Regions from separate parts of the Metabacillus sp. cB07 genome, predicted to be linked through region 2. Evidence: riboswitches for the same ligand, from Rfam matches in the RefSeq annotation. Region 2 holds a riboswitch; the other holds the start of a gene.
The links. A riboswitch is a leader RNA that binds a small molecule or an ion and turns the genes downstream of it on or off. The one in region 2 is predicted to bind lysine.
Positions count from the first base shown of each region.

Region 1: it holds a riboswitch for lysine, as region 2 does, so the genes downstream of both, JOJ89_RS15660 (aspartate kinase) here and JOJ89_RS18155 (amino acid permease) in region 2, are expected to answer to the same signal.

Region 1 covers NZ_CP069296.1:3,039,345-3,043,738, reverse strand. Annotated here, with positions in the region: gene uvrC (excinuclease ABC subunit UvrC) at 1-1,058, shown strand, start outside; lysine riboswitch at 1,133-1,314, shown strand; gene JOJ89_RS15660 (aspartate kinase) at 1,445-2,686, shown strand; gene JOJ89_RS15655 (YslB family protein) at 2,736-3,152, opposite strand; gene JOJ89_RS15650 (succinate dehydrogenase cytochrome b558 subunit) at 3,500-4,108, shown strand; gene sdhA (succinate dehydrogenase flavoprotein subunit) at 4,139-4,394, shown strand, end outside.
Region 2 covers NZ_CP069296.1:3,536,227-3,540,620, forward strand. Annotated here, with positions in the region: gene JOJ89_RS18140 (alpha/beta fold hydrolase) at 1-210, shown strand, start outside; gene JOJ89_RS18145 (M3 family oligoendopeptidase) at 268-2,061, opposite strand; gene JOJ89_RS18150 (twin-arginine translocase TatA/TatE family subunit) at 2,196-2,372, opposite strand; lysine riboswitch at 2,594-2,771, shown strand; gene JOJ89_RS18155 (amino acid permease) at 2,888-4,303, shown strand; gene JOJ89_RS18160 (CBS domain-containing protein) at 4,336-4,394, opposite strand, start outside.

The DNA of each region.
Region 1 (4,394 bases), 500 kb from region 2:
TCGACCGCGATGTGTTCGGTTATTCGTACGACAAGGGGTGGATGTGCGTTCAGGTGTTTTTTGTAAGACAGGGCAAGCTGATTGAACGGGATATTGCCATGTTCCCGCTTTATCAGGAACCGGAAGAAGAGTTTTTAACCTTCCTCGGCCAGTTTTACTCAAAGAGCAATCACATTCTTCCTAAAGAAATACTGCTTCCGGACAGCGTTGACCGGGAGATGGCTGCTGAGCTTCTCGGAGTCACTGCGACGCAGCCTCAGCGGGGAAAGAAAAAGGATCTCGTTCTGCTTGCACATGAAAATGCGAAAATTGCCCTTAAAGAAAAATTCTCGCTGATTGAGCGCGATGAAGAACGAACGATAAAAGCGATCGACCAGCTGGGTGAAAAAATGGGTATTTATACGCCTGCAAGAATTGAAGCCTTTGATAATTCAAACATTCAGGGTACAGATCCGGTATCGGCCATGATCGTTTTCATTGACGGGAAGCCTGCTAAAAAGGAATACAGAAAGTATAAAATTAAAACCGTTAAAGGCCCTGATGATTATGAGTCGATGCGGGAAGTTGTCCGCAGACGATATACGCGCGTCCTGAAAGAAGAACTACCGCTTCCTGACTTGATTATTATTGACGGGGGAAAAGGCCACCTTGCAGCAGCTCAGGATGTGCTTGAAAATGAGCTTGGCTTGACCATACCTGTAGCAGGCCTTGTAAAGGACGACAAACATAGAACATCCAACCTCATGGTCGGCAGTCCGCCTGAAATTGTGGAGCTTGAACGAAACAGCCAGGAGTTCTATCTCCTCCAGCGCATTCAGGATGAGGTTCACCGGTTTGCGATTACTTTCCACAGGCAGACGCGCGGAAAGACCGCTTTTCAATCGATTCTGGATGACATACCCGGCGTTGGCGAAAAGCGCAGGAAGGTCCTGCTGAAACATTTCGGGTCTGTGAAAAAAATGAAAGAGGCAAGTATTGAGGACATTATCGCTGCAGGCATGCCTTCAAATACCGCAGAATTAATCTATGAAAAACTGCAGGAAAAAGAAGAAGCATAAAATGTTCTTGCTTTAAGCAGTAAGGTTTGCTAAAATTTTAACTAATTTCATAAATCAGATCGTTTAGTTCGTTAAATGACGGTAGAGGTGCGGACTTCAAGAGTAGCGCGTCAGAGGAAAATGGATTCCTTTGAAGACGCGTGAAAGGGGAGCGCCGCCGAAGCAAAGAAAGAGCCATTTCTTCTCTTTGCTGGTTTTGCGTTTAAGAGACGCAGGATTGTCAAGAAGATGTTTTTCTTGGAGCGCTATCTCATTGTATGAATGAAGTTCCATTATTCGTTTATGCAAGCAATGAGATAGAGAATCTCATTGCTTTTTTTGCGTTTTCCGGGATTCTCCCTTTTACTTGCTGACGATCAAATAAGACTTGAAAGGCGAGAGGCGATATGGGTTTAATTGTACAAAAATTTGGGGGCACATCAGTTGGTTCTCCGGAGAAAATCATGAATGCTGCCAACCGTGCAGCTGAAGAAAGCCAAAAGGGCAACAGTGTTGTTGTCGTTGTATCGGCAATGGGGAAAACAACGGATCATTTAGTATCACTTGCAGCTGAAATCACACAAAAACCAAGCAAGCGCGAAATGGACATGCTGCTTTCAACAGGAGAGCAAGTGACCATCTCTCTACTGACAATGGCTTTGCAGGCGAAAGGCTATGACGCTGTTTCCTATACAGGCTGGCAGGCCGGCATCAGCACAGAGCACGTCCATGGAAATGCGAGAATTTCCGGAATTGATACAGAGAAAATAGAAAAACGGCTTTCTGAAGGGAAAATCGTCGTTGTTGCCGGATTTCAGGGCTTTGCAGACGGCAGCGAGATTACGACTCTTGGACGCGGAGGATCCGATACAACAGCAGTTGCCTTAGCAGCGGCGCTGAAAGCGGACAAATGCGATATTTATACAGATGTGACGGGTGTTTACACAACCGATCCGCGCTTTGTAAAAGGGGCAAGAAAGCTTGAGGGAATTTCCTATGATGAAATGCTTGAGCTCGCTAACCTGGGAGCGGGTGTCCTGCATCCGCGTGCAGTTGAATTTGCCAAAAATTACGGAGTACCGCTTGAAGTCAGATCCAGCACAGAAGCCGAACGGGGCACGCTTATTGAGGAGGAAACAGATATGGAACAGAATTTAATTGTAAGAGGCATTGCATTTGAAGATCAGGTGTCAAAAGTGACGGTTTGCGGGCTGCAAAACGGATTGATGGCTCTTTCCACCATTTTCAAAACACTCGCAAGCCACGGAATCAATGTGGATATTATTATTCAAAGTACAGCAAACGCACAGATTGCTTCTCTTTCATTCTCTGTTAAAACAGGTGAGGTCGAAGAGACCGTGCACGTTCTTGAAACGTATAAGGAGGAACTCGGATTTGAACGGATCGAATTTGAAAACGGCCTGGCCAAAGTCTCGATCGTAGGATCCGGAATGGTCTCAAACCCGGGAGTTGCCGCGGAAATGTTCCATGTTCTTGCGAAGGAACAGATTGAGGTGAAAATGGTCAGCACGTCAGAAATAAAAGTTTCAACGGTAGTCGGCCATGCTGATATGGTGAAAGCGGTAGAAGCGCTGCACGACGCATTTGAACTTTCAGAGCAGCCGGCAGGCGTCCTTGGCGCCAACTGAGAGCTTTGATGAAAATAAAAAAAGGGCGGGTATCATGAGTACCCGTCCTTTATTCGTTTTCAAACTCCATGTCTTTGTAGTCCCATTTCACAGTAAAGTGAACTTTGTCCGCACGTTTTTTAACATGCTCATATGTTTCGGTGATCTGCTTGTTCATGCGCTGCACCTGCTGGGCGATGAAACCTGCTTCAAGCTGGAACGAAGGTTCTTTCATCGTTTTAAATCTTGCCTGGATCAGTTCGCTTTGCAGCTGAAATTCCATTTCGTCTTTTTTCTTATGTACAAGTGAAAGGTTTCCAAAGCCTGCGAGCGAAAAGAAAGCGATCAGCTCGTCGATGGATTCTGCCGGATACTTCCGCGCAAGGCTCTTGCCTGCCCAGTACATCATGGAAGCGGACTCGTTCCCCAAAATGTCAGGAATAAGCACTTCTCTAAGGAGTTCATATGCAAACGCAGGCACCTGCATATCTCTGAGCTGTGCCGTGTCAATTTGTTCTTTCGTTTTTTTCACATTCTTCCCCTCTTTCTGATTTTTATTATATATCAAGATGCGGCATGAGGCACATGCAATAAAAGTAAATTATCTGACCGATCAGCGCCAGATTAGTATTTTAAGAAAATAAAAATTGTTTGAAAAAGAGATTTGTCACAAAATTAAAATTTATGAACACGTTTTCTTGACGCTGTACCGCGTGAGGAGTACAATAAATTTGTCACATTTTATCATACAATGTTTATTTTTTTAAAAGATTGCCGGGGAATAGGAGAAACATTAAAAAAAAGATTTTAAGATTACTAGGGGGTTATGTTGAGATGGCTGGAAACAGAGAGTATTTGAACCGAAGACTTCATTCCTTGCTTGGAGTGATTCCGGTTGGCGTCTTCTTAATTCAGCATCTTGTTGTAAATAACTTTGCAACAAGAGGAGAAGAAGCATTTAACAATGCTGCACATTTTATGGAAAGCTTGCCGTTTAGAATTGTTCTGGAGACATTTATTATATTCCTCCCGCTTTTATACCATGCAATCTACGGAATTTACATTGCGTTTACAGCGAAAAACAACGTCAGCAAGTTCGGATACTTCCGCAACTGGATGTTCATGCTTCAGAGAATCTCAGGTGTTATTACACTGATTTTCGTTTCATGGCACGTGTGGGAAACAAGAATTGCAGCTGCCTTTGGAGCAGAAGTGAATTTTGATATGATGGCCTCTATTTTCAGCAATCCATTCATGATTGTTTTTTACGTAGTTGGTGTAGTATCAACAATCTTCCACTTTGCAAACGGCCTGTGGTCATTTGCTGTGAGCTGGGGAATTACAGTCACTCCTAGATCACAATTGATCTCCACTTACGTGACAATCGCACTTTTCCTTGCACTGTCCTACGTTGGAGTCAGCACTATTTTTGCATTTGTTTGATGAGTACTAGAATCAAAGGGAGTGGGCCAGATGAGTAAAGGTAGAATTATTGTCGTCGGAGGCGGTTTGGCAGGCCTGATGGCAACCATCAAAGCAGCAGAATCCGGCGTTCATGTAGATTTATTTTCGTTAGTACCAGTTAAGCGCTCTCATTCCGTTTGTGCACAAGGCGGAATCAACGGCGCTGTAAATACAAAAGGAGAAGGCGATTCTCCTTGGGAGCATTTTGATGATACAGTTTACGGCGGGGATTTCCTTGCCAACCAGCCTCCTGTAAAAGCGATGT
Region 2 (4,394 bases):
AAAGACGGTTTGGCCACTCTTGATGATATCCGGGAGAAAAAACACCTGCTTTCAGAGGATACATTTTTCTATCAAATTAAAGGCGGAAATCATGCGCAGTTCGGCATTTACGGCAATCAAAAAGGCGATAATGAAGCGGACATCAACGTTTATATTCAGCAGGACCTTATTGTTAATACAATCGACAGATGGATCATCATGAATCAATAAGTTTTAAACAAAAAAACTGCACCCCTTCAAATAGCTTAAGGGTGCAGTATCTTATAATTATTTTACTGCCTCAAGAAACTCCTCTGCATCCTGAACTATAAGAGCCACTGCGTCTTTCCAGAAATCCTCTTTTGTCAGATCAGCGCCAAGATGCTTCATGGCAAGATCTTCAACCTGCATCGAGCCTGTATCTTTAAGCAAGGCAATGTATTTCTGCTCAAAAGCAGCTCCTTCCTCAAGCGCTTTTGCATAGATTCCAAGCGAGAACAAGTAACCGAATGTATACGGGAAGTTATAGAATGGAACGCCCGTAATATGAAAGTGGAGCTTTGATGCCCAGAAGTGCGGGTGATACTCGCCTAATGAATCACAATAGGCTTCTTTCTGAGCGTCTTCCATCAGCTCGCTGATTCTCTCGGCACTCACCATTCCTTTTTTGCGCTCTTCATAAAACGCATTTTCGAAAATAAAACGGCCATGTATGTTCATCAGAAGCGCCACACTGCGCTGTACTTTATCTTCAAGCAGGGCAAGGCGCTCTTCTTCCGTTTTTGCTTTTTTCACTGAAGCATCCGCCACAATCATCTCGGCAAATGTCGAAGCCGTTTCCGCCACATTCATCGCATAGCTGCGGTTCAGCGGATGAACGCCTGCCATTGCATGCTGGTGAAACGCATGGCCAAGCTCATGGGCAAGAGTCGCAATGTTTGAAGGCGTGCCTGAGAACGTCATAAAGATGCGGGACTGGTCGCTCTCAGGAAAGCTTGTGCAAAATCCGCCCGGCGCCTTTCCCTGTCTGTCTTCCGCTTCGATCCAGCGGTCCTCAAAGGCTTTTTTCGTAAAAGAGGTAAGCTCCTCTCCGAAGTTTGAGAACTGATCTAGAATAAACTCAGCTCCCTCCTGGTAGGAAACCTTCGACTCTTTGCCGCCGATCGGCGCATCAAGATCATACCAGCTGAGTTTCTCCACCCCGAGAAGCTCTGCTTTTCTTTTTAAATACTTCACTAGAGACTGCTTGTTTTCAGAGATAACTTTCCACATGACATCAAGCGTCTCCCGCTTCATCCGGTTGATTTCAAGGGGCTCGCTGAGCACGTCGTTCCAGCCGCGCTTTTCGTAGACATTCAGCCTGAAGCCCGCAAGATGATTCAGCGTTTGTGCAAATAAATCAGCTTTGCTTCCCCATGCTTTTTCCCACTCTTCAAAAACAGCCTTGCGTACTTCACGGTCCCCGCTTGAGAATTTATTGGCCGCCTGGCCAACGGAAAGTTCTTTTACTTCTCCATTTTCTCTGAATGGAATTTTCACCGTTGAGACGAGAGTGTCATAAAACTGTCCCCACGCATGATATCCATCAACAGAAAGAGCATTGATCAGCGTTTCCTGCTCCATCGGCAGTTTATTCTTCGCTTTGTTTCTGCGTTCAGTTAGCACATAGCTGAGGTCAGCCAGACTTTCCGTCAGAATAAGCTCTTCCCAGATTCTATCCTCCACTTTTACAAGCTTTTGATCAAGGCTTGCGAGTGCATTCTGAAAGTGAGAGCTGAGCTGCGTTACTTTCCCTCTCAGAACAGCAGCGTTTTTGTCCTCTGTATCCTGGGCCTGCAGGCAGCCGACAAATGCACCCGCCTGTCTAATTCTTTTTGCAATCCCCTGAAATGAATCAAGGATTTCATTAAGGTAAACGTGATCCTCTTTTGAGCTTGGCACATCCAGCTGATCTGCCTCGGCCTTAAATAATGGAACGTCCTTTTCAAGCTCTTCTAAGTGGCGCTTAAAACTTTCAGACTTGCTGCCTCCTCCGAAAAACACATTCAAATCCCATGTTTCTGCATATGTAGCGGCTTTCATAATTCTACCCCCTATTAAGTATTTCGCTGCACTAAATAAACTGACAGGTCTATTATATAACATCCGTTTGAATTTTTGTATAATTCTTACTCTTTTTAAAATCAAAAAAAAAACAACCCGCAGGCTGTTCTTATTTACTTTACAGATTTATCTGATTTTACCTCATCGTCATCCATTAAGCCTTTTGTTGCATTCTTGAATTCTCTCAGTGTTTTGCCTGCAGCTTTGCCCAGCTCCGGAAGTTTTTTCGGTCCGAAAAGCAGGAGTGCCACAAACACAATCAACATGATTTCGCCGAATCCCAAGTTCATCATGTACCCTTCTTCCATGTCATATTTTCATAAAAATAGAAAGAAAACGTTATCTTTGTAAATTATAGTAGATTCCTGTGTACATTGCAAAGTGAAGTTTTGGTGACAATTATTTCAAGATATCATGCAAATATTGCTAAATGGGATATCTCGTTGACAAATTTATATCCCCCTGCTAAATTAATGCTATTAAAATAACATTAAAAATCCTCACGACATCTCAGTGAGGTAGAGGTTGCGCGATTGGAAGAGTAGCATGCATGAGGCCGGTGGGGCTGATGAACGCATGACGAAAGGCCTTCGCGCCGAAGTGTATAACAGCCACACTGTTATACGCTGGGACGGCATCGAACAGGTGCCGGACTGCCGCAGATTTTTCTGCGGAGTGCTATCTGGAGATGATGGTGAGTTTTTGCGTATTCTGGCGCACGGACTTTTCCGTGCGTCTTTTTGTTTGTTTCTATCAAGAATGACACAGACTGAAAATAAGGTATGTGTTCCATAGGAGGTTTCACATTTTGAAACAGAAAAAATGGGGTTTTTGGCTGTTAACAGCCTTTGTTGTAGGAAATATGGTCGGATCGGGTATTTTCATGCTTCCGAGTACACTTGCACAAACGGCAAGTCCTCTCGGTGTAACGAGCGCCTGGCTTGTCACTGGATTCGGCGTACTGATGATTGCTCTTGTTTTCGGCAATCTTTCTATCCGCAGACCGGATTTGACGGCCGGTCCTCAAAGCTATGCGAAAGCACTTTTTGATTCGCCTAAAAAAGGAAATGTCGCAGGCTTCAGTATGGTCTGGGGATACTGGGTCGCGAACTGGATCAGCAATGTCGCCATTATCACCAGCTTTGCCGGCTATTTATCTTCCTTTTTTCCGATTATGTCTGACAAATCGGTTCTTTTTACGATAGGTTCACAGGACGTTCAGCTTGGGAGAGCAGTAACGTTTGCTGTGTGTACCATCCTGCTTTGGGGTACTCATTCCATTCTTGTCACAAACATGACGGGTGCAGGGAAGCTTAATTTTGCTGCTACCGCTTCTAAAGTCATTGGATTTATGCTGTTTATCATTGCCGGATTATTTGCACTCGAATCTGCCTCTTTCGGCGAATTCTATTTCCCGGTTGAAACAGACAGCGGCAGTACACTCGGACTGACAAGTCAAATTCAGTTCGCCGCGATCTCAACTTTATGGGCGTTTGTCGGCATTGAATCGGCCGTTATTCTTTCAGGTCGTGCATCTTCACAAAAAGATGTGAAAAAAGCGACTATTACCGGCTTAATCATTGCTGTTTTCATCTATATGATTATCACACTTATAACCATGGCCGTTCTTCCGCATGAACAGCTGCAGACCTCCGACAAACCATTCGTCGATGTGCTCTCCGTTATTTTAGGAGATGCAGGAGCGAATGCGATGGCTCTGCTCGCCGTTGTGTCTCTGTTCGGTTCCACCATCGGCTGGATTCTGCTTTCTTCTGAAGTGCCGTATCAGGCCGCGAAATCAGGCATCTTCCCGGCATTCTTTGCAAAGACCAATAAAAAAGGCAGTCCCTTAAATGCCCTGCTGATAACAAATTTGATGTCGCAGATTTTCATTTTCTCAACGATTTCAGGAACCATCAGCGAAGCTTATACGTTCCTGACAACGTCAGCTACACTTGCTTATCTTTTCCCGTACCTAGTATCCTCCATCTTCTTCCTGAAGCTGATTGCTAAAGGAGAAACGTATGATCTGGTAAAGGGTTCGCGTGTAAAAGACGGGATCATCGCGTCCATAGCCTGTATTTATTCTGTCTGGGTTATCGTCACCGGAACAGCAGACCTTAAAACATTTGCTTTAGGTGTCGGCCTTTTCCTTGCAGGCTTTGTGATCTATCCATTCCTTGTAAAGTACATGAAAAAAGAAGAATCTGCCTCTGCTTAACCAAAAAGGGCTGCATCCATTATGCAGCCCTTTTAATTTGCTGCCGGAGCAAACATCTGGCTTGCACAATACTCAATGATTTCTCTCCTTC